Regions from separate parts of the Kitasatospora sp. NRRL B-11411 genome, predicted to be linked through region 3. Evidence: riboswitches for the same ligand, from Rfam matches in the RefSeq annotation. Region 3 holds a riboswitch; each other region holds the start of a gene.
What was found. Region 3 has a riboswitch for cobalamin ahead of metE (5-methyltetrahydropteroyltriglutamate--homocysteine S-methyltransferase). Riboswitches for the same ligand answer to the same signal wherever they lie in the genome.
Positions count from the first base shown of each region.

Region 1 (7,549 bases), on a different contig from region 3:
CCACTGGTAGGCGAAGTTCATGAACGTGCCGTCCAGCGTGTCGAACAGGCTCATCCCGGCGGCGAACAGCAGCGGCAGGCAGACCACCGCGTACCAGGGCAGCCCGGAGGCCGCGCCGGAGCCCGCCATCACCATCAGGGTGACCTCGGTGGCGGTGTCGAAGCCCAGGCCGAGCACCATGCCGACCGGGAACATCTGGCCGGGGCGGCTGATCGAGCGGGTGGCCCGGTTCAGCAGCCGGGCCAGGAAGCCCCGGGCCGCCAGGTGCTTCTCCAGCTCGGCCTCGTCGTACTGGCCCTCCCGCATCGCCCGGAACACCCGCCAGATGCCCAGCAGGGCGACCAGGTTGAGCGCCGCGATCAGGTAGAGGAAGGCGCCGGACGCGGTGGTGCCGACGGTGCCCAGCACCCGGTGGGTGGTGGAGTCCTCGTCCATCAGGGTGCCCGCCAGCGCCGCGCCGCCGGCCACCAGGGCGGCCATCAGCACCACCATCGAGGAGTGGCCGAGGGCGAACCAGAACCCCACCGAGACCGGGCGGCGGCCGTCCGCCATCAGCTTGCGGGTGGTGTTGTCGATCACCGCGATGTGGTCGGCGTCGAAGGCGTGCCGCATGCCCAGGGTGTACGCGGTGAGGCCCAGGCCGACGCCGAACACCTGGGTGCCGACGGCGTAGTGGTGCGGCGCGACCAGGAACAGCAGCGTCCCGAACGCCACCGCGTGCATGGCCAGGATCACCGCCATCAACCCGGCCGTGCGCAGGGTGTCCTCGCGCCGCCAGCGGAAGGAGGGAAGGGGGGAGCCGGGACTGTTCCCGGGCAGGGTCGATTCGGGCGCGGTCATCCGCGTTCACGCTCCAGCACCTCGTGGATCACTTCGTGAGATGCCGTGGCCGGTCTCCTGGCTGACGGGGTGTTGCGCGCCGGCTCCCGGCCTTCCCGGCCGCGAGCGGCCAGTGGCACGGGGTGGGAGCCGACGACTCCCCGATCACAGTGGCGAGGGCCGCTCCGGACTCCTGCGACCGAACACTCTCGTGACGGTCGCAGTGCACCGGCTTCCCGAACACCACGGCCCGCCCACCGTAGGCCCGGAGCGGGTGCGGCGGCAAGGGCGCGTCCGGTCCGGTGGCGCAGATCACGCCTGGCCAGGGCCGCGCTGACGGGAGGTCAGGCCATCCAGAAGAAGACGCAGGTCATCCGCTTCTCCGCCAGCGTCGCCCCGTGGTACTCGGTCGCGGTGTGGATCAGGTTGGCGGTGTAGAGCAGCAGCCGGTTGTAGCGGTGCGGGACGGCCAGGTCCTCGGTGAAGGAGTCCGGCGGGACGAAGCGGGTGCCGAGGGCGTCCACCAGGTTGTTGTGCGGGGCGACCACGCTGTTGCCGCCGAGCCGGCCGCCGGGCAGGCTCTGCCGGTAGAAGCTGGTGCCGCAGCGCTTGGGGACGGCCGGGTTGAGGTAGAGCACGGCGGCGTAGCGGCACAGCGAGCGCGAGTCGGTGTGCGGGCGCGGCTCGCACTCCCCCGCGCCCACCACCTGCACGCAGTTGTGGTTGAAGGTGCCGCCCTCGGCCTCGCCCAGCGCCCAGATCCGCTCCGCGCCGGTGGCCTCCCGGACCAGCTTCTCGACCTGCGCCAGCTCCTCCGGCTCCAGCCCGGGCATCGCCCGCAGGCCCGGCCAGGACTCCGGCCGGTGCGGGTAGCCCTCGTCCCAGTCGGTGCGCGCCAGGTGCCGGGCGCGCACCGCGTCCGGGTCCGGGAGGACGTCGTCCAGCACCCAGTAGTCACGGCCCCGGGTGGGCTTGCGGTACGGCAGGACCGGGAGCGCCGGGGTGGGGCGCGGCCCCTGGAACGGGAGAGCGGGCATGGCCCCGACAATAGGAGCGCCGTTCCGGGGCCTCGCCCAAGACCAGGTCAACCTTGCGTCAAGGCTTGCCGTGGTGACGGGGCGTCAGGACTGCTGGCAGCGCGGGCACCAGAACAGGTTCCGGGCCGCCAACTCCTCGGTGCGGACCGGGGTTTCGCAGACCAGGCAGGGCTGGTCGTGCCGCCGGTAGACGTACACCTCGCCGCCGTGGTCGTCCACCCGCGGCGGGCGGCCCATCGCCTCCGGGGTGTGCTCGGGGCGGACGGTGTCGATCCGGCCGGCGGCCACGCCGTCGTGCATCAGGGCCACCAGGTCCGTCCAGATCGCGTCCCACTCGGCGCGGGACAGCTCGCGGCCGGGGCGGTGCGGGCTGATGCCGAGCCGGAACAGCACCTCGGCGCGGTACACGTTGCCGACGCCGGCCAGCACCTTCTGGTCCATCAGCAGCGCGGCGACCGTGCTGCCGCTGCGGGAGATCCGCTGCCAGGCCGCGTCGCCCGCCTCGCCGGGGCGCAGCGGGTCGGGGCCCAGCCGGCGGTGGACGGCCGCCTTCTCGGCGGGGGTGAGCAGCTCGCAGGCGGTCGGGCCGCGCAGGTCGGCGTAGCCGCTGTCGTTCACCATCCGCAGCCGGACCTGGCCGACCGGCGCCGGGGCCTCGCCCGCACCGAAGTCGTACTTCCCGTACAGCCCCAGGTGCACGTGCAGCCAGTGCTCGCCGAAGCCCAGGAACAGGTGCTTGCCGTGCGCCTCCGCCTCGTCCAGCACCCGCCCGTCGATCAGCGCGGCCCCCTCCACGAAGCGCCCCTGCGGGCTGGACACCCGCACCGGGCGCCCTCCGAACAGCTCGTCGTTCTCCCTGGCCAGGCGGTGGATCACATGCCCCTCGGGCACCGGCGGTCAACTCCTCGGTCGTGGTGGTGGCGAGGAGTCCATTCTCCCAGGCCGCTCGGACAGCCCGGGCCGCTCGGGCGATCCGGGCCGCTCGGACAGCCCGGGCCGCTCGGACGATCCGGGCCGCCGCCTCAGAGGGCGGTGGCGGCTTCGCACAGGGCGGTCAGCTCGGCCAGCGCCAGGGCGGTGAAGTCCTGGCCGGGGCGGGCGGTCCAGGTGGCGAGGGCGGTGCGCAGGGCGAGCAGGGCGAGCTCGGCGGTGAGGCCGGCGGCCGGGTCGGGGGTGCCGCGCTCGCGCAGGGCGGCGGTGAGGGCGGTGGCGAGGGCCTCGCGCTTGAGCAGCTCGCGCTCGGTCAGCTCCGGGTTGGCGGCGACCACCTGCTGGCGCTCGCGGACGGCCCCGTGGCGCTCGGCGGTGAAGGCGCGCTCCCCGGCGGCGGCCAGCGCGGCCTCGACGGCCTGCCGCGGGCCCGCCCCGGGCGGGGTGGCGGCGACCGCGTCGGTGAGCAGGCGGACCAGGGCGTCGCCGCCGGAGAGCACCTCGCGCTTGTCGGCGAAGTGCCGGAAGAAGGTGCTCTTGGCCAGGCCGGCGCGCTCGGCGATCTCGGCGACGGTGGTGCGGTCGTAGCCCTGCTGGACGAAGAGTTCGAGCGCCGCGCGCTCCAGCCGTTCGCGCGCGTTCGGGTCCCATCTGGCCATGCCCGGATTCTACGTGACGGGACTTGGTCGCATCATCGGGCTCTGCGGGCTATGGTGATGGGACAAGGTCTCATCACTTCGGATCTCCGGAGGTCCACCCATGCACGTCTTCGTCACCGGAGCCAGCGGCCACCTCGGCTCCGCCCTCGTCCCCGACCTGCTCGCCGCCGGCCACCGGGTCACCGGCCTGGCCCGCTCCGACGCCTCCGCCGCCGCCCTCACCGCCCTCGGCGCGGACGTCCGGCGCGGCGACCTCGACGACCTCGACGGCCTGCGGGACGCCGCCGCGGCCGCCGACGGCGTGGTGCACCTCGCCTTCAAGCACGAGGCGATGCTCGGCGGCGACTACGCCGGCGCGATGGCCGACGACCTGAAGGCCGTCCGGGCCCTGGTCGAGGCGCTCGCGGGCACCGGGAAGCCGCTGGTCGGCACCGGCGGCACGGGCGCCGGCAACACCCCCGGCCGGCCCTCGCTGGAGAGCGTGGTCGCACCCGGCGCCCCGCGCACCGAGGCCGAACGGGCGATCGTCGACGCCGCCGCGGACGGCGTGCGCTCCTCCGTCGTCCGGCTGCCCCCGGTCGTGCACAGCCCGCTGGACCGGCACGGCTTCGTCCCCGTCCTGATCCGCACCGCCCGCGCCACCGGCGTCTCCGGCTACCTCGGCGAGGGCGCCAACCGCTGGCCCGCCGTCCACACCCTGGACGCCGCCCGCCTCTACCGCCTCGCCCTCGAACACGCCCCCGCCGGCACCCGCCTGCACGGCGTCGGCGACCAGGCCGTCCCCTTCCGCGAGATCGCCGAACGCATCGGCCACCGCCTCGGCCTCCCCACCGCCCCCGTCGAAGAGGCCCGCGCCGCCGAGCACTTCGGCTTCCTCGCCCGCCTCCTCCCCCTCGACCTGCCCGCCTCCGCCGAAGCCACCCGCGCCCTGCTCGACTGGCGGCCCACCCACCCGGGCCTGCTCGACGACCTGGACGAGGACCACTACTTCGCCGAGGACTGACCGCCACCGGCCCCGCGCACAGGAACCCTGACGGGGGCGGGCACGCGGCAGCAGCCCTCCCCGCGTCCCGCGCAGCGGGCAGTCTCCGGCGTGCGCCCCGCCCCGCGCCGCGGGCTCTCAGCGGGTGTGCAGGCGGCTGAGGATGGCGCGGTCGAGGGCGGCGGCGGTCTCCGGGACGCTCAGGTTCGAGTTGTCGATGATCGGGAGGCCGGAGGTGCGCCAGCCGGCCATCCGGCCGTGGATGCGGGCGACTTCGTCGTCCGAGAGGCGGCGGTTGCCGGAGCGCTCCGCGTTGCGGGTGAGGACCCGGTCGAGGCCGGGGAGCAGCACGACGGGGATCATGCCGGGGCCGATGTGGCGCTTCCAGCCGCCGAGGCCGATCGCGGGGCGGTCGGGGAAGACGGCGTCGTCGATGATGCAGGAGATGCCGTTGGCGAGGTAGTTGCGGCAGGCGAAGCCGCAGGTGCGGCGGGCGAGCCGGTACTGGGCTTCGGAGGCGGTGTTCCAGCCGGACTGCGGGTTGGCGAAGCCGGACTGGACCCATTCGCGGACGTCGTCGAGGCTGATGTGCGCGGTGGGGGTGGGCCGGCGTTCGGCCCAGTGGCGGGCCACGGTGGTCTTGCCCGCGCCGGCCGGTCCGATCAGCAGGACGGCGAGCGGGCCGGTGGGCGGCGGGGCCGGGAACGCGGGCTGCTGCGGTGGCGGGGCGGGCAGTTGGACCGTGCCTCCGGTCGGGAGCAGGAAGTGCCCGGTGCCGCCGGGGGCGATCGGCCCGACGGCCTTGAGCGGGACGGTCGGACGGTCGGGGCGGGGCCCCGTCGGTCCCAGCGCCGGGATCGTCGGGATCGCCTGGGTGGCGCCGGGGTACGGCGGCTGAGGGCCCGTCGGCTGCGGGGACGCCGCAGGTCGTGGCGGCACCTGGCCCCCCGCGTGCTGGTTCTGCGCGTACTGGCTCACCGTCACCTCCCTGCGCCGAATGTACACGTCGGCCCGGTGGCGGGCACAAGTCCGCCGCCGGGCCGAAGGGGCGTTCAGCGGGTGGTGAGCTGCTCCGCGAGGGCCCGCAGGGCGAGTTCGTACGAGCCGAGCCCGAAGCCCGCGATGGTGCCGGAGGCGACGGCCGCGATGACCGAGGTGTGGCGGAAGGTCTCGCGGGTGTACGGGTTGGAGATGTGCACCTCGACCAGCGGCGCGGTGCGCTGCGCGGCCGCGTCGCGCATCGCGTACGAGTAGTGCGTGAACGCGCCGGGGTTGATCACCACGGGGGTCTCGGCGTCCGCCGCCTCGTGCAGCCAACCGACCATCTCCGCCTCGGAGTTGGTCTCCCGGACCTCCACCGCCAGGCCCAGTTCGGCGCCGAGCTTCGTGCACCGCTCGACCAGCCCGGCGTACGAGGTGGAGCCGTACACGTCGGGCTCGCGGGAGCCGAGCCGGCCCAGGTTGGGGCCGTTCAGGACCAGGACGCGGGTGGTGCTCATCCGGAGACCTCCCCGTAGGCGGCGACCAGCACGGACGGGTCGGGGCCCTCCAGGATGGAGGTCTTGGCCAGGCCGTCCAGGACGACGAAGCGCAGCAGGTCGCCGCGCGACTTCTTGTCGATCTTCATGGCGTCGAGCAGCTTCGGCCAGGCGTCGGCGCGGTAGGTGAGCGGCAGGCCGACGGAGGCCAGCACGGCCCGGTGCCGGTCGGCCGTGGCGTCGTCCAACCGCCCGGCCAGGCGGCCGAGTTCGGCGGCGAAGACCATGCCGATGGAGATCGCCGCGCCGTGCCGCCACTTGTAGCGCTCGTTGCGCTCGATGGCGTGGCCCAGGGTGTGGCCGTAGTTGAGGATCTCGCGGCGGCCGGACTCCTTGAGGTCGCCGGAGACCACGTCGGCCTTGACCTGGATGGCGCGGCGGATCAGCTCCAGGGTGTGCGGGCCGGCCGGGCTGGTGGCGGCCTCCGGGTCGGCCTCGATCAGGTCGAGGATGACCGGGTCGGCGATGAAGCCGGCCTTGATCACCTCGGCCAGGCCGGAGACGTAGTCGTGCTTGCCGAGGGTCTCCAGGGTGCCGAGGTCGGCCAGCACGCCCGCGGGCGGGTGGAAGGCGCCGACCATGTTCTTGCCCTCGGCGATGTTGATGCCGGTCTTGCCGCCGACGGCCGCGTCGACCATGCCGAGCAGCGTGGTGGGCACCGAGATCCAGCGCACCCCGCGCAGCCAGGTGGCCGCGACGAAGCCCGCCAGGTCGGTGGTGGAGCCGCCGCCGAGGCCGACCACCACGTCGCTGCGGGTGAAGCCGGTCTGGCCGAGCACCGACCAGCAGTACGCGGCGACCTCGGCGCTCTTGGCGTCCTCGGCGTTCGGCACCTGGAGGGCGATCGCCTCGTAGCCCTGCGCGGCGAGGTCCTCGCGGATCGCCTCGCCGGTGGCCTCCAGCGCCTCCGGGTGGATGACCGCGACCCGCTTGGCCTTCGGGCCGATCAGCGGGGCGAGTTCGCCCAGCAGCTGGTGGCCGATCAGCACCTCGTACGGGGCGTGGCCGTCACTGCCGGCCACCTGGATCCTGACAACGTCGGCGTCAGACATGGGGGTTCTTCAACTCCAGTGCTTCGAGTACGGCGTCGGCGACCTGCTCGGGCGTGCGGCCCTCGGTGTCGGCCACGGCGGTGGCGACCTCCAGGTAGAGCGGGCGGCGGGCCTCCATCAGTTCGCGCCAGCGGGCCCGGGGGTTGACCGCGAGCAGCGGGCGGGGGGCGTCCAGGCCGACCCGCTTGACCGCGTCGCCGAGCGCCACCTCCAGGAACACCACCGGCAGCGGGGCGAGCAGCGCCCGGGTCTCCTCCGCCATCACGGCGCCGCCGCCGAGCGCCAGCACGCCCGGGAAGCCGGTGACGGCGGCCCGGACGGCCTCCCGCTCCAGCTGCCGGAAGTGCGGCTCGCCCTCGTCGACGAAGATCTCCGGGATGGGCTTGCCCGCGGTCCGCTCGATGTCGGCGTCGGTGTCGCGGAACGGCAGGCCGAGGCGTTCGGCGAGGACCCGCCCGACGGTGGACTTGCCACTGCCGGGCGGGCCGACCAGCACCACGGCGGGTGTGGCCGACGTGCTCATCGGACGATC
Region 1 is NZ_JOGH01000015.1:58,684-66,232, reverse strand. It holds gene IH44_RS0110355 (HoxN/HupN/NixA family nickel/cobalt transporter) at 1-840, opposite strand, end outside; cobalamin riboswitch at 870-1,082, opposite strand; gene IH44_RS0110350 (DUF6445 family protein) at 1,164-1,856, opposite strand; gene IH44_RS0110345 (Fpg/Nei family DNA glycosylase) at 1,941-2,747, opposite strand; gene IH44_RS0110340 (helix-turn-helix domain-containing protein) at 2,879-3,445, opposite strand; gene IH44_RS0110335 (SDR family oxidoreductase) at 3,546-4,448, shown strand; gene IH44_RS0110330 (AAA family ATPase) at 4,566-5,405, opposite strand; gene aroQ (type II 3-dehydroquinate dehydratase) at 5,480-5,926, opposite strand; gene aroB (3-dehydroquinate synthase) at 5,923-7,017, opposite strand; gene IH44_RS0110315 (shikimate kinase) at 7,010-7,540, opposite strand; gene aroC (chorismate synthase) at 7,537-7,549, opposite strand, start outside.
Region 1: another riboswitch for cobalamin. It lies ahead of IH44_RS0110355 (HoxN/HupN/NixA family nickel/cobalt transporter); the one in region 3 lies ahead of metE (5-methyltetrahydropteroyltriglutamate--homocysteine S-methyltransferase).

Region 2 (7,549 bases), on a different contig from region 3:
GACGCCGAGATCGACACCGCCCCGCTGCTCGGCGCGGCGGTCGGCCGCCCGCTGGTGCTGGTGGTGCGCGACGCGCACCGGCACGGCTGGATGCGCCGGGCCGCGCTGGCCCTGGTCGAGCACCGGCCGGACGCGGTCGTGGTGGAGATCGGCACCGCCCACGGGACGGCCGAGCTGTTCGCCCCGAGCGGCGTGACCACGCTGGCCACCTACGGCGGTTCGCGGGTCTGCGCGATCGCCGCCGCGGAGGCCCTGGCGGGGCTCGCGGTGACGGCCGCCAAGGCCGGCTGAGACACTCGGGACGGGCCCGGGGCGGGCGCCAGGCGCCCGTTCCGGGCCCGTCGCGTACCCGCCCGCGGACCCGCCGCGGGCGCGCGAATGCGGCCGGGGGCTCACGTTCGATCTCCCGTGCGTGCAAACATGTGCTGTTACATAGGACTTAGGGGTCCGTTAAGGGACCGCCTCCAACGAGGAGTGAGAGCTGCCATGAGTGGCGACAGGGACACGGCGGCGCTCGCCGAGGGCTCCACCGTGCCGACCCAGACCGGCCCTGCCACCGCCACGGCCCGGGTCCCCAAGTACTACGGGCTCAAGCGGCACCTGCTGCAGCTGACCGAGACCCAGCCGGCCGGCACGCCGGTCCCGCCGGAGCGCGCGCTGGCCGCCCAGTTCGACACCTCGCGCACCACCGTCCGGCAGGCCCTGCAGGAGCTGGTCGTCGAGGGCCGGCTGGAGCGCATCCAGGGCAAGGGCACCTTCGTGGCCAAGCCGAAGGTCGCCCAGGCCCTCCAGCTCACCTCGTACACCGAGGACATGCGGGCCCAGGGCCTGGAGCCGACCTCCCGGCTGGTCGAGGTCGCCTACATCTCGGCCGACGACCGGCTCGCCCCGCTGCTGGACATCAAGCCCGGCGGCCGGGTGCTGCGGATCGAGCGCCTGCGGCTGGCCAACGGCGACCCGATGGCGATCGAGGTGGCGCACCTGTCCGCCAAGCGCTTCCCCGCGCTCCGGCGCAACCTGGCCAAGCACAACTCGCTGTACACCGCGCTGCGCGAGGTCTACGGGGTGACGGTCGCGGAGGCCGAGGAGACCATCGAGACCACCCTGGCCAACCCGCGCGAGGCCGGCCTGCTCGGCTCCGACCTGGGCCTGCCGATGCTGCAGCTGTCCCGGCACTCCTTCGACGCGGACGGCGCGCCGGTCGAGTGGGTGCGCTCGATCTACCGGGGCGACCGCTACAAGTTCATCACCCGGCTGAACCGGCCGTCCTGAACGGGCCGTCCTGAACGGGCGGTCCGAGCGACCGGCCCGGCGGCCTGACCTGTTCGGGGTACCGGGGCGATCCGGGTTGACAGGGTAGTGACACGGGTCGCTCCGCTGCCCTAGCCTCTCGGGGACCTTTCGATCACCGAGGGTGCTGCTCGGCGGGCGCACAGGCATGTGCGTTGCGGTGCCACTGAGGTGACTCCTCGTCATCCGGGAGCCGCTCGTGTCGTCGTCGCAAGTCCCTGCCCCGGGCGCACCGCCCGTGGTCTCCCCCGCCCGGGTGCTGGCGGGCCTGTGCCTGCTGGTGCCGATCGTGGTGGTGCTGTGGGTGCCGTCCTACAGCAAGACCTCCCCCGAGTTCGGCGGCCTGCCGTTCTTCTACTGGTACCAGCTGATGTGGGTGCCGGTGTCGGCGCTGTTCACCGGTGCCGCGTACCTGCTGATCCGGCGCGACGAGGCGGCCCGCAAGGCCGCCTCCGCCGTCTCCGCCGTCTCCGGACCGGTCCTGCCCGCCCAGCCGTCGGACGGGGGCAAGTCGTGAAGCACGTGGACTGGACCGCGATGACGGTCTTCCTGCTGTTCTTCGCCGCGGTGACGGTGATGGGCTTCCTGGCCTCCCGCTGGCGCCGGGCCGCGGACGCCGAGCACCTGCACGAGTGGGGGCTGGGCGGCCGGAGCTTCGGCACCTGGATCACCTGGTTCCTGCTGGGCGGCGACCTGTACACCGCGTACACGTTCATCGCGGTACCGGCGGCGATCTACGCGGCGGGCGCGGCGGGCTTCTTCGCGGTGCCGTACACGATCATCGCGTACCCGCTGGTGTTCCTGTTCCTGCCCCGGCTGTGGTCGGTCTCGCGGGTGCACGGGTACGTGACGCCGGCGGACTTCGTGCGCGGCCGGTACGGCTCGCGCGGGCTGTCGGTGGCGGTGGCGCTGACCGGCATCCTGGCGACCATGCCGTACGTGGCGCTGCAGCTGGTGGGCATCCAGGCGGTGCTGGACGTGCTGGGCGTGGGCGGCAGCGGCAACTGGTTCCTGAAGGACCTGCCGCTGTTCATCGCGTTCGGCGTGCTGGCCGCGTACACGTACTCCTCGGGGCTGCGGGCGCCGGCGCTGATCGCGTTCGTCAAGGACGCGCTGATCTACGTCGTGATCATCGTGGCGGTGGTCTACATCCCGATGCGGCTGGGCGGCTACGGGCACGTGTTCGACGCGGCGCAGCACAAGTTCGCCACGCCGGGGCCGACCGGGAAGCCGAGCGGGGCGCTGGTGGTCGGGCCGTCCGGGCAGTGGGCGTACGCGACGCTGGCGTTCGGGTCGGCGCTGGCGCTGTTCATGTACCCGCACTCGGTGACGGGCGTGCTGGCGTCGAAGTCGCGCAACACGGTGCGCCGGAACATGGCGATCATGCCGGCGTACTCGCTGATGCTGGGGCTGCTGGCGCTGCTGGGCTTCCTGGCGATCGCGGCCGGGGTGGGCAAGGGCGTGAAGGGCTACAACAGCCAGCTGGCGGTGCCGCAGCTGTTCGCGGACATGTTCCCGTCCTGGTTCGCCGGGGTGGCGTTCGCGGCGATCGGGATCGGCGCGCTGGTGCCGGCCGCGATCATGTCGATCGCGGCGGCGAACCTGTTCACCCGCAACGTGTACAAGGAGTTCCTGAAGCCGGACGCGACGCCGGCCGAGGAGACCCGGGTGGCGAAGATCGCCTCGCTGCTGGTGAAGGTCGGCGCGCTGGTGTTCGTGCTGCTGATGGACAAGCAGGTGGCGATCAACTTCCAGCTGCTGGGCGGCCTGTGGATCCTGCAGACCGCGGTGGCGCTGGTGGCGGGCCTGTTCACCCGGTGGTTCCACCGCTGGGCGCTGCTGGCGGGCTGGGCGGTCGGCATGGTGTACGGCACCTGGATGGCGTGGGGGGTGTCCTCGGCGGCCACCAAGCACTTCGGCGGCAGCAACGCGAAGATCCCGGGGATCGGGGAGACCGGCTACATCGGTCTGACCGCGTTCGTGCTGAACCTGGCGGTGGCGGTGGTCCTGACGCTGGTGCTGCGGGCCCTGAAGGCCCCCGAGGGGGCCGACGAGACCTCGAAGGCCGACTACTCCGCGGAGGCCGGTGACGAGGCCGTGGAGCGCGCTCCACAGCCCGCGGCGGCGCACTGACGCACCGGGGGCGCAGACCTCCGCACCGTGCGCCCTGTGGTCGCGCCGTTGCCCCGATCGACACTGGGGTGACGGCGCGACCATCTGTTATGACTGCCCGTTCACGGGAGAGACCCGGGAGAGACGGGCGCACCGCACGCGCCACCGACCACGGGGAGCCACCGCCATGACCGACCTCACCACGGTACGCAACGGGCACCGACCGGAGGCCCCGCAGCCGGACGGGGGGCCGAGACTGCCCTCGGTCCTGATCGCCACCCGGCACGGCGAGTCCACCGCCAACGTGGAGTTCCGGCACGCGGACGCCAGCGGCGCGCTCTCCGTCCCGATCACCTGCCGGGACGCCGACATCCCGCTCTCCCTGCACGGCCAGGACCAGGCCCGCGACCTGGGCCGCTGGTGGGCCGGGCGGCCGCCCGCCGACCGGCCCCGCTCGGTGTGGTGCTCGCCGTACGTGCGCACCGCGGAGACCGCCCGGATCGCGCTGGCCCAGGCGTCCGGGCTGGGCGCCGTCCCGGTCGGGCTGCCGGTGCGCTACGACGAGCGGCTGCGGGACCGCGAGCTGGGCGTGCTGGAGATGCTGACCAAGGCCGCGATCGAGCGCGACCACCCGGCGGAGGCCGAGCGGCGGCGCCGGATGGGCGAGCTGTACTACCGGCCGCCGGGCGGCGAGTCCTGGCTGGACGTGGCGCTGCGGGTGCGCGACCTGCTGCGCGACCTGGGCGAGGAGGAGGCGGGCCGGCCGGTGCTGGTGGTGGCGCACGACTGCACGGTGCTGATGCTGCGGCACGTGCTGGAGCGGCCGGCCGAGGAGGAGCTGCTGGCGCTGCCGCCGGTGGCGAACTGCTCGACCAGCCTGTGGCGGGCCCGCGAGGGGCGGCTGCGCCCGGCCGGGTGGAACCGGACCGAGCACCTGTCGGCCTGAGCCCGGCCCGCCACCGCCTCGCTCCGCCCCGGCCCGCCGCCGCCACCGCCCTGCGGGCTGCCGCAGCGTCCCGCCCCGGCCCGCCCCGCGGGCTGTCGCGGCGCCCCGCGCTCAGGCGTCCTGGTGCTGCGGCCCGGTGACCCGGCGCGGGCCGCCGAAGGCCCGCCGGTAGGCCTGCGGGGTGGTGCCGAGCCGGCGGCCGAAGTGGTGCCGCAGGGTGGCGGCGTTGCCGAAGCCGCAGCGGGCGGCGATCGCGTCCACGCCCTCCCCGGTGGACTCCAGCAGGCGCTGCGCGAACAGCACCCGCTGGCCGGTGAGCCAGCGGTGCGGGGTGGTGCCGGTCTCCTCGCGGAAGCGGCGGGCGAAGGTCCGCGGCGACATGTGGGCGAGCCGGGCGAGCTGGTCGACGCCGGTCTCCCGGTCGAGGTGGCGGCGCATCCACTCCAGCACCCCGGCCAGCGACTCGCCGCCGCCCTCGGGCACCGGGCGGTTGATGAACTGGGCCTGCCCGCCGTCCCGGTGCGGGGCGACCACCATCCGGCGGGCGATCTCCCGGGCCACCTCGGCGCCCTGCACCTTGCGGACCAGGTGCAGGCAGGCGTCGATGCCGGCGGCGGTGCCGGCCGAGGTGATCACCGGGTGGTCGTCGACGTACAGCACGCCGGGTTCGACGGTGGTCAGCGGGAAGCGCTCGGCCATCAGGTCGGCGTAGCGCCAGTGGGTGGTGCAGCGGCGGCCGTCGAGCAGGCCGGCCGCGCCGAGCAGGAAGCTGCCGGAGCAGATCGACAGCAGGTGGGCGCCGCGGTCGTGGGCGGCCCGCAGCGCCGCGCAGAGCGCCTCGGGGTAGTGGGTGCGGATGCCGGTGGCGGTGGCGATCACCAGGTCGGCCTCGGCGATCCGTTCGGGGCCGTGCGGGACGTCGACGGTGAAGCCGGCGTGGGTGCGCATCGGGCCGGGGCGGTCGCCGACCAGGGCGAAGTCGTAGACCGGCAGGCCGGACTCGCTCCGGTCCAGGCCGAACACCTCGCAGGCCACCCCGAGTTCGAAGGGGTGGATCTCTTCCAGCACGACGACGGCGACGTTGTTCAGCATCCGCATCGGGCCAGGATGGCAGTGGCAGGATTCCGTGGCAATGGTGCGTTCCTGCCACTCGTGGCGGCCCCGGCCCGCCGGGACAGTGGAGGCATGACCACCGCGCTCGCCCTGCTGGGCCTCATCGGCAGTTTCGGACTCCTCGGCGTCCTGGTCGGCCGCGACCTGGACCGCAACGGCCGGACCGGCCGCGACGCCGTGCACCGGCCGACCGGCTACCCCTTCGACCCGGACCTGGCCGATCCCCGCCGGAGGCCGTCCGGCACACTGTCCGGATGCACTCCCCGACCGTCCGCCGCGCCCTGGAGCGCGACCTCGCCGGAGCCGGGGAGGTCAGCGTCGAGGCCTTCGTCGGCGACGGCCACACCCGCCCCGACTCCCCGTACGTCGACCTCCTGCGCGACACCGCCCGCCGCGACCGGGAGGCCGAGCTCCTGGTCGCCGTCGACGACGCGGGAGCCGTGCTCGGCTGCGTGACCTTCGCGCCCGGCGGCACCGCGTGGGCGGACGTCGCCGGGCCCGGCGAGGGCGAGATCCGGATGCTCTCGGTCGGCGCGGCGGCCCGCGGCCGCGGCGTCGGCCGGGCGCTGGTGGCGGCGGCGATCGGGCGCAGCCGGGAACTCGGACTGGCCGGGATGGCGTTCTCCACCCGGCCGTCGATGACCGCCGCGCACCGGATCTACGACGCGCTGGGCTTCGTCCGCACCCCCGGGCGGGACTGGTCGGCGGCGCCCGGAATGGACCTGTGGGTCTACACGATGCGGTTCTGAGGCGGTTCCCGGGCAGTTTCGTTGTCTACGCGCGGCGCCGCCGACGCGACACGCGCTACTACATCTGGTGCTTCCAGATCCAGCCACCACAACATGTATGCTCACTCTCGCTGTCGACGCAGGGGAACCCGGTGGAAGTCCGGGACTGCCCCGCAACGGTGAGCGGGCTGCAGCGACGCCCGCGCAGTCCGAGGACCTGCCGACGGTGTGCGACACGGCATCCCCGCAGACGCCATGCAGCACAGCTTTGCCGTCCGGTCTCGCGGGCGGACCGGGGGTGGTCTTCGGCGCGCCGGAACGCGTTCTCGTTCCTTCGTGCTGCCCTCCCCTGGCCGCGTGCGGTCCCGGACACCCGAGCCACGTCCGCCGCCGCCACAGGAGAGAGTGCGCCTTGACCGTCGCCGCCTCAGTCACCCTGCCGTCCCAGGGATCCGCCGACGCCTTCACCGATCCCGGTGCGGCGCTGCTCCGGCTGCTCACCGACCGCAGCACCGACCTCCCCCAGGTGGACCCCGGCCACGTCGCCGCCGCCGCGCTGCGCGGCCGCCACGCCGGTTCGGACTTCGCCGAGCTGCGCGGGCTGGCCGTGGAGGCCGCCGCGTCGATGATCGCCGAGGACCCGCAGTACTCGAAGCTGGCCGCCCGCCTGCTGGCGCTGGAGATCCGCGACGAGGCCGCGACCCAGCAGGTCACCTCGTTCTCCTCCTCGGTGGCCGTGGGCCACGCCGAGGGCCTGATCGGCGACGCCACGGCCGCGTTCGTCGCGCAGCACGCCGACCTGTTCGACTCGCTGGTGGACGAGGCGGGCGACGACCGCTTCGAGTACTTCGGCCTGCGCACCGTGCAGTCCCGCTACCTGCTGCGCCACCCGATCACCCGCAAGGTCGTCGAGACCCCGCAGCACTTCCTGCTCCGCGTGGCGGCGGGCCTGGCGGTCGGGACGACCGAGGAGTCGGTGCGCGAGGTCGCCGAGCTGTACACCCTGATGAGCCGGCTGGAGTACCTGACCAGCTCGCCGACGCTGTTCAACTCCGGCACCCGGCACCCGCAGATGTCCTCCTGCTACCTGCTGGACTCGCCGCTGGACAACCTGGACTCGATCTACAACCGGTACGCGCAGATCGCCCGGCTGTCCAAGCACGCCGGCGGCATCGGCCTGTCCTACTCGCGGATCCGCTCCCGCGGCTCGCTGATCCGCGGCACCAACGGCCAGTCGAACGGCATCGTGCCGTTCCTGCGCACCCTGGACTCCTCCGTGGCGGCGGTCAACCAGGGCGGCCGGCGCAAGGGCGCGGCCTGCGTGTACCTGGAGACCTGGCACGCCGACATCGAGGAGTTC
Region 2 is NZ_JOGH01000003.1:154,234-161,782, forward strand. It holds gene IH44_RS0103100 (glycoside hydrolase family 3 protein) at 1-291, shown strand, start outside; gene IH44_RS0103105 (GntR family transcriptional regulator) at 487-1,272, shown strand; gene IH44_RS0103110 (DUF3311 domain-containing protein) at 1,490-1,807, shown strand; gene mctP (monocarboxylate uptake permease MctP) at 1,828-3,423, shown strand; gene IH44_RS0103120 (histidine phosphatase family protein) at 3,590-4,348, shown strand; gene IH44_RS0103125 (helix-turn-helix domain-containing protein) at 4,460-5,440, opposite strand; gene IH44_RS0103130 (GNAT family N-acetyltransferase) at 5,716-6,210, shown strand; cobalamin riboswitch at 6,291-6,429, shown strand; gene IH44_RS0103135 (ribonucleoside-diphosphate reductase subunit alpha) at 6,602-7,549, shown strand, end outside.
Region 2: another riboswitch for cobalamin. It lies ahead of IH44_RS0103135 (ribonucleoside-diphosphate reductase subunit alpha); the one in region 3 lies ahead of metE (5-methyltetrahydropteroyltriglutamate--homocysteine S-methyltransferase).

Region 3 (7,549 bases):
CGGGTTGTCTGCTACACGAGCTCCTGACTACGGCGATGGGCCGGCGTGTTGGGGAAGCCACCCCAGGCCGGCTACCGCTGCGCCTACCTGACCGACTGGACGGTAGTGAAGGCCCGCTGGGGCCTGAGCGCCGATCAGGTCGAAGCGGATGCGCTGCACCGCTTGGCCGCCGCCTGCCCTGCCGAGCCTCTGATCGTCACCCCGGCCCCTGACCGCCCGGGCCGGGCAGGGGCCGGTCACAGGTTCAGGTCGATGCACTCGGCGATGTAGGCGCCGTCGTCGAGCCGGGTGCCGGTGGCGAGGTGGCGCGATCCGGCGGCGGAGAACTCCTGGCCGGAGACCAAGGTGGTCAAGCCGATGTGGCGGGCAGCACGGCCCATGAGCAGGATGACGCGGCGGCGGGCCGGGGCGGCGGGGTCGGCTTCGGGCAGCGGATCACGGAGTCCTCCTCGGGGCCAGGCCGAGCGCGCCCCGGCCTCCCAGCCCTGATGCTCGGGACCCGGCACTCGACAGGGAAGCAACGCCGAGCGCCTCTTGAGCCCGCCGTCGGTCCGGGAGCGGGCCCGGGTGCGGTGCGGAGGAGAATCGGTGGTGACGTGTGCCGCGAACCATTGCCTACCGCACGCGCCGTTAGACGACCCGTCAGGGCTGCCGCGATAGCCAGGTGATGGGCACGGTGGCGTGCAGCAGGCGCACCGTGGCCCTGGGGGTGAGGGTGCCGGGGCCGGCGCTCCTGCGCTTCGACGTGCGAGCCCATGACGGCGGTGCGGTCGCGGAGGAGGCCGGAGTGCTCGGCGGCGTCGGCGGTGATGGGGGAGGCGGCGACGAACAGCCGCCTCCCCGGCGGCCACGGCGTACGCCTTGCCGGCGCCCGGTGCGACGCCGAAGCGGACGTGCAGTGTGCCGGTGCCGACCGTTCGAGGCGCCCGGGGGTCCCGGTCGGCCGACCCGGGCCGACCGGGATCCCGTACCGCCCTGCCGCGGGGGCGCCGCTGCCCGCAGGACGCGGCGGGCAGCCCGGCAGACGTCAACGTCGTGTCAAGGCCGCCCCGGTGCGCGTAGGCCACGCGTCAAGGACCGCTCCGACCGGCGGCCGAAGGGGCTCCACTGGGAGGGAGGGCAGGAACACCCAGCTCCTCGCCTCGACCGGAAGGAACCGGGACCATGACGGACACCCAACTCGTCACCGCAGTGGCCGCGGAGCGCGGCCGGCCCGCCCCGCCTGACGGCGCGACGTTCCGACAGCTGCTGAGCGGAACAGTATTCGGCCCCGGCACGGCAGAGGGCACCGACGGCCGCCCCGGTGACGCCCGGGAAGACGACCGCCGGACCACCGCGCACTGCCGGCACGCCATGCACTACGTGGACTGACCGGACACCGGACGATCCCCGTGGAGCGTGTGATGCCCATCGAAGACGAAGCACCCGAGGACCCCCGCGAACGCTCCCTGCGGCACGTGCCGGTGCGCACCGCGGGTCCGGCCCAGGTCCTGCGCCTGTTCCGGGACCGTGACGGCACCCGCTGCGCGGTCGCGTTCAGCACCGCGGAAGCCCTGCACGCCGTGCTCGGCCCCGACCAGGAGTGCGCCGAGGTCACCGGGCCCGCCCTGCGCGCACTCACCGAGCCGCTCGGTGTCCACCGCGTGATCACCGACCCCGCCCTGGTCGCGGCGCCGGTCGCCGGCACTCCGGTGCCCGCGGCGGTGGGCACCGAGCGGGAACTGGCACCCCAGCGGTGACCCGCCGGCAGGACGAACCGGATCCGCTCGGGGCCCGCCCGGCCCGGTCCCGCCGCGTTCCGTCACCGACCGACCAGCCGTCGAGCCCCGTCCCCGACAGGAGCCCCGCACCGTGACCACGTTTCCCGTCCCCGCCGTCGGCCGTCCCTCCGCGGCGCCCCACCGGCCCGCCCGCCTCACCGACGGGCCGCCGCTCGGCAGCCCGTGGCCCGCCTCCGCCAGGCCCGGGCGCGACGGCGGCCTGCAGATCGCCGGGGTCGACGTGGCGCAGGCCGCGGACCGCTTCGGCACCCCGCTCTACGTCCTCGACGAGGGCGAGGTCCGCAGCAGGGCGCGCGCCTACCGCCGCGCACTGCCGACGGCCGAGGTGTTCTACGCCGCCAAGGCGTTCCTGTGCAGCGCGATGGCCGACTGGATCGCCGACGAGGGCCTCGGGCTGGACGTCTGCTCGGCCGGGGAGCTCCGTCTCGCCACCGGCGCGGGCTTCCCGCCCGAACGGATCCTGCTGCACGGCAACGCCAAGACCCCGGACGAACTGCGCCTCGCCCGACGGCTTCGGGTCGGCCGGATCGTCATCGACAACCTCGCGGAAATCCCCCGACTCGCTGCCCCCACCGCCGCGGACACCCCGCAGCGCGTCCTGGTCCGCGTCGTCCCCGGCATCGCGGCCGGGCACCACAGCGCCGTGCGGACCGGCGTGGACGGCCAGAAGTTCGGCTTCCCGCTCACCGGGGGCGACGCCGCCGGGGCGATCGCCCGCGTGCTGGCCCAGCCCGCACTCCGGCTGACCGGCCTGCACTGCCACCTCGGCTCGCAGATCACCGACACCGAGCCCTACCTGACCGCGGTGGACCGCCTGGTCGGCCTCCTGGCAGAGGTCCGCGACCGCCACGGCGTCGAACTGCCCGAACTCGACCTCGGCGGCGGGCACGGCATCCGCTACCTCCCCGACGACCCGGAGCTCGACCCCGCCCGCCTCGCCGCCGCGACCACCGCCCGCCTCCGGGCCCGCTGCGCCGAGCACGGCCTCGCCGTCCCGCGGCTGATGGTCGAGCCGGGCCGGGCGATCGCCGCACCCGCCGCGGTCGCCGTCTACCGGGTCCTGTCGGTGAAGCACTCGGCCGGCCGGACCCACGCCGCCGTCGACGGCGGGATGAGCGACAACCCGCGCCCCGCCCTGTACGGATCCCCCTACACCGTGCGGATGTTCGGCCGGATCGGCGCCCGGGCGACCCGGCCGGTCGACGTCGTCGGCCGCCACTGCGAGGCCGGCGACGTCCTGGTCCGCGACGCCCAACTGCCCGCCGACCTCCGCCCGGGCGACCTGCTCGCCGTCCCGTCCGCAGGGGCGTACCAGCTCTCGATGGCCTCCGGCTACAACCTGGTCGGCCGCCCGGCGGTCGCGGCCGTCCGCGACGGGCGGATCCGCCTGCTGATCCGCCGCGAGACCGTCGACGACCTGCGCGCCCGGGAGGTCGGCCGCTGAACCGCACCCCGGCCGACCGGTCCGCGGGCCCGACCGCCCCCCCGGTCCGGTCGGGGCGGCCGCGACGAGCGTCGCGAGCAGGACGACGGCCGACCGGAGCGGTGTCGAGTACGCCGCCCTGTCGGCCGTGCACCACGAGCGAAAGCCACCCGTGCCACCCGCGTCACCACTGTCAACGTCGGTGACACCGTCGCGCTGCACTACGGCAGCTGACGAGATGTCAGGGGACCGCCGCAGCGCAGGTTCCAGCGCCCGGCGCGCCCGCTGAGCGAGGTGACGGTGAGCGGGGCGACGTCCAGCCGCCAGAACGCGGTGGCCGGCTCGGACGGCGCCTCCGCCAAGGCGTGCTGCAGGGCGCGCACCCGGGCGCTGCATGCGCCAACCTGGCGCCGGTTCGCGAGCGGGGACTCGGACTCCCGCTCGGGGAGCACGACCAGCACCTCCTCGCCGACCCGGATCCGCCGCGCCCCGCCCCGTCCGGCGATCGGCCGCCCCCTCGATCGCTCCGGCCGGTCCGGGCGGGCAGGCGGTGTGCCCGCCCGCCCGGACCGGTACCTCGTCAGTCGATCCGCCGGTTCTGCAGTTCCGCGCGCAGGGTGCGGGCGGCCGTGACCAGGCTGTCGATCGAAGCCCGGGTCTCGGGCCAGCCGCGGGTCTTCAGGCCGCAGTCCGGGTTGACCCACAGGCGCTCGGCGGGGATCGCCGCCAGTCCGGCCCGCAGCAGGCGCAGCGCCTCCTCGGGGGAGGGCACGCGCGGGGAGTGGATGTCCCACACGCCCGGGCCGACCTCGGCGAGGTAGCCCGCCTCGGCGAGCTCGCGGGCCACCTGCATGTGCGAGCGGGCGGCCTCCAGCGAGATCACGTCCGCGTCCAACTCCTCGATGGCACGCAGGATGTCGCCGAACTCGGCGTAGCACATGTGGGTGTGCACCTGGGTGTCGGCGCGCACCCCGCAGGTGGCGAGCCGGAATGCGTCGGTAGCCCAGTCCAGGTAGGCGGGCCACCCGGCGCAGCGGCAGGGTCTCGCGCAGCGCGGGCTCGTCGACCTGGATGACGGCGGCGCCGGCGGCCTCCAGGTCGGTGACCTCGTCGCGCAGGGCGAGGGCGACCTGCCGGGCGGTGTCGGCGAGCGGCTGGTCGTCGCGGACGAACGACCAGGCCAGCATGGTGACGGGACCGGTCAGCATGCCCTTGACCGGGCGGTCGGTGAGGCCTTGCGCGTAGCGGTACCAGTCGACGGTCATCGGCTGCGGACGGGAGATGTCGCCCGCCAGCACCGGCGGCCGCACGTAGCGGGTACCGTAGGACTGCACCCAGCCGTGCCGGGTGGCGAGGTAGCCGGTGAGCTGTTCGGCGAAGTACTGCACCATGTCGTTGCGTTCGGGTTCGCCGTGCACCAGCACGTCCAGCCCGGCCCGCTCCTGGTAGGCGATCACCTCGCGGACCTCGGCCTCCATCCGCTTGCGGTAGTCGGCCGCGTCGATCCGCCTGGCGTTCAACTCGGCGCGGGCGGTGCGTAGTTCGGTGGTCTGCGGGAAGGAGCCGATGGTGGTGGTGGGCAGCGGCGGCAGCTGGAGCCGGGCGCGCTGGGCTTCGGCGCGGACGGCGTAGGGGGCATCGCGGCGAAGGTCGGCCTCGGTGACGGCCGCGGCGCGGGCCCGGACGGCCGGGTCGCGGGTGATCGGGGAGGCGGTACGGGAGGCCAGGTCGGCGCGGTTGGCGGCGAGTTGGGCGGTGACGGCGCCGGTGCCGTCGCGCAGGGCGCGGGCCAGCAGCGCCACTTCGGCGGCCTTCTGCCGGGCGAAGGCCAGCCAGCGACCGATTTGCGGGTCCAACTCCCTTTCGGCGGCCGTGTCGAGCGGGACGTGCAGCAGCGAGCAGGAGGGGGCGACGTCCACCGTGTCGGCCAAGCCCAGCAGGGTGCCCAGGGTGGCGAGCGACTTCTCCAGGTCGTTGATCCACACGTTGCGGCCGTCGACCACGCCCGCGACCAGCCGCTTGCCGGGCAGGCCGCCGACGGCCGCCAGGTCGGTCAGGTTGCCCGCCGCCGGTCCGGTGAAGTCCAGCGCCAGGCCCTCGACCGGGGCCTTGGCCAGGGTGATCAACGCCTCGCCGAGCCGGTCGAAGTACGAGGCCACCAGCAGCTTCGGGCGGTCGGTCAGCGCACCGAGGTCCCGGTAGGTGCGGGCGGCGGCGTTCAGTTCGGCCGGGCTGCGGTCCTGCACCAGCGCGGGTTCGTCGAGCTGCACCCACTCGGCGCCCGCCGCCCGCAGGTCGGCCAGCAGCTCCGCGTACACCGGCAGCAGCCGGTCCAGCAGGGCCAGCGGCTCGAAGCCGGACGGTGCGTCGGGTGCGGGCTTGGCAAGCAGCAGGTAGGTGACCGGGCCGAGCAGCACCGGGCGCGCCCGGTAGCCCTGGCCGAGCGCCTCGCGCAGCTCGCCGACCTGCTTGGCAGAGTCGGCGGCGAAGACCGTGTCCGGCCCCAATTCGGGCACCAGGTAGTGGTAGTTGGTGTCGAACCACTTGGTCATCTCCAGCGGCGGCGCCTGCTGGGTGCCGCGCGCCATCGCGAAGTAGCCGGCCAGCGGGTCGGCCGCGTACACGTCCCGGTGCCGGGGCGGGACGGCGCCGACGGCGACGGTGGTGTCCAGCACGTGGTCGTACAACGAGAAGTCACCGGTGGGGACTTCGGTGATCCCGGCCCCGGCCAGCTGCCGCCAGTTGGCGCAGCGCAGTTCGGCGGCGGTGGAGCGCAGCGCGTCGGCGGTGACGGTGCCCTTCCAGTAGCCCTCGATCGCCTTCTTCAGTTCCCGGTTCCCGCCCTGGCGGGGGTATCCGTGGACGGTCGCCGCGGCGACGGACGTCGTAGTCAAGGGGACTCTCCTCGCGAGCCTTGATCCTGGAACCGGTGCACAGGAGGGCGCGCGGGGGTGGCGAGACCGGGCGGAGGCCGGTGCGGCCCGCCTGGTGTCCGTGCCGACCCGCCCTCGAGGTCACCGGCTACCGGACGCGAACGGGTCGCACCCGGGCAACGGGCAGGTCTTCGGACTCGCGGGCACACCCGGGGAGTTGACGCCTCCCGGGCACCTACTGGCCGTCGCTTCCCAAGCCCTCCCGGGCCCAGTGCGTATGACGGCGGTCGTTCCCGCTCACCGCTGCGGGGCAGTCCCGGACTGGCCAGTCAAGGCGTCACCGGGTTCCCTCTTACGACGCCCCGCCTGGCGGACGGGGCGAACCAGTCGCGTCGCCAGTCTAGAACGGGCCGGGCGGGAGCCGGTCAGCCGTCGGTGCGGCGCAACAGGTAGCTGTCCATGATCCAGCCCTTGCGCTCGCGCGCCTCCTCCCGCAACTCGACGATCCGGTCGGCGAGTTCGGCCAGCGGACCGGCGACCAGGATCTCGTCCCCGGTGCCCAGGTAGGCGCCGTAGTGGATGTGCACGCCCGCGGGGTCGATCTCCGCGAACGCGGCCTGCCCGTCCAGCATCACCACCGCGTCCTCCGCGCCGGGCCCGAAACCCTCGGCCGCCAGCCGCCGCCCGGTGGTGATCCGCACCGGCCGCGCGGTGCGGGTCAGCGTGGTGCGGTGCCGGGCCGCCAGCACGGAGACGCTGCTGATGCCGGGGACGACCGTGTACGCGAACTCCGTCCGGCCGCGCGCCAGGATCCGGTCCAGCACGGCACTCACGCTGTCGTACAGCGCCGGGTCGCCCCACACCAGCAGCGCGCCCGTCCCGCCGTCCGGCACCTCCTCGGCCACCGCCCGCTCCACCAGGTCCGCCCGCCGCTCCCGCCACTCCTCCACCGCCTGGGCGTACGCCGCCGCGGTGCGGTCCCGGGCCGGGTCGACCAGCTCGACCACCCGGTGTCCGGGGCGGCCGTGCTCGGCGATCATGTCCCGCCGCAGCCGCATCAGGTCCTGCCGCTCGGCGGGCTTGTCCAGCAGCAGGAACACGTCGGTGCGGCCGAACGCCTTGACCGCCTCCAGGGTGAGGTGGTCGGGGTCGCCCGCGCCGATGCCGATGACGAGAAGAGTGCGCATACCCGCGATTCTGCCTTCCGCCGCCGCCCGCCCCCGCACCGCGCCCGCCGCAGGGTGGATCAGGGCGCGGAGATGCCAGGCCGGGCGCCCGCGCCGAACGCCCAGCCCTCCACCTCGCCCGGCGCCGGCCCGCCCGTCCCGGCCGCCTGCAGGTCTTCAACGCCGAACGCGGCAGCCGACCGGCCTTCGAACGCGGCACCGGCTTCCTGCTGGCCCGCCTGAGCTCCCTCACCGCCCGCTCCTGGACGACCTTCCTCGGCGAGCACCGGCTGACCCAGGGTCAGT
Region 3 is NZ_JOGH01000038.1:45,431-52,979, reverse strand. It holds gene IH44_RS0119125 (DUF4190 domain-containing protein) at 1-27, shown strand, start outside; gene IH44_RS0119115 (hypothetical protein) at 1,165-1,371, shown strand; gene IH44_RS0119110 (SAV_915 family protein) at 1,404-1,739, shown strand; gene lysA (diaminopimelate decarboxylase) at 1,852-3,225, shown strand; gene IH44_RS0119100 (hypothetical protein) at 3,426-3,587, opposite strand; partial or broken gene metE (5-methyltetrahydropteroyltriglutamate--homocysteine S-methyltransferase) at 3,785-6,020, opposite strand; cobalamin riboswitch at 6,242-6,480, opposite strand; gene cobF (precorrin-6A synthase (deacetylating)) at 6,503-7,264, opposite strand; gene IH44_RS48165 (hypothetical protein) at 7,324-7,549, opposite strand, start outside; gene IH44_RS49730 (MarR family winged helix-turn-helix transcriptional regulator) at 7,471-7,549, shown strand, end outside.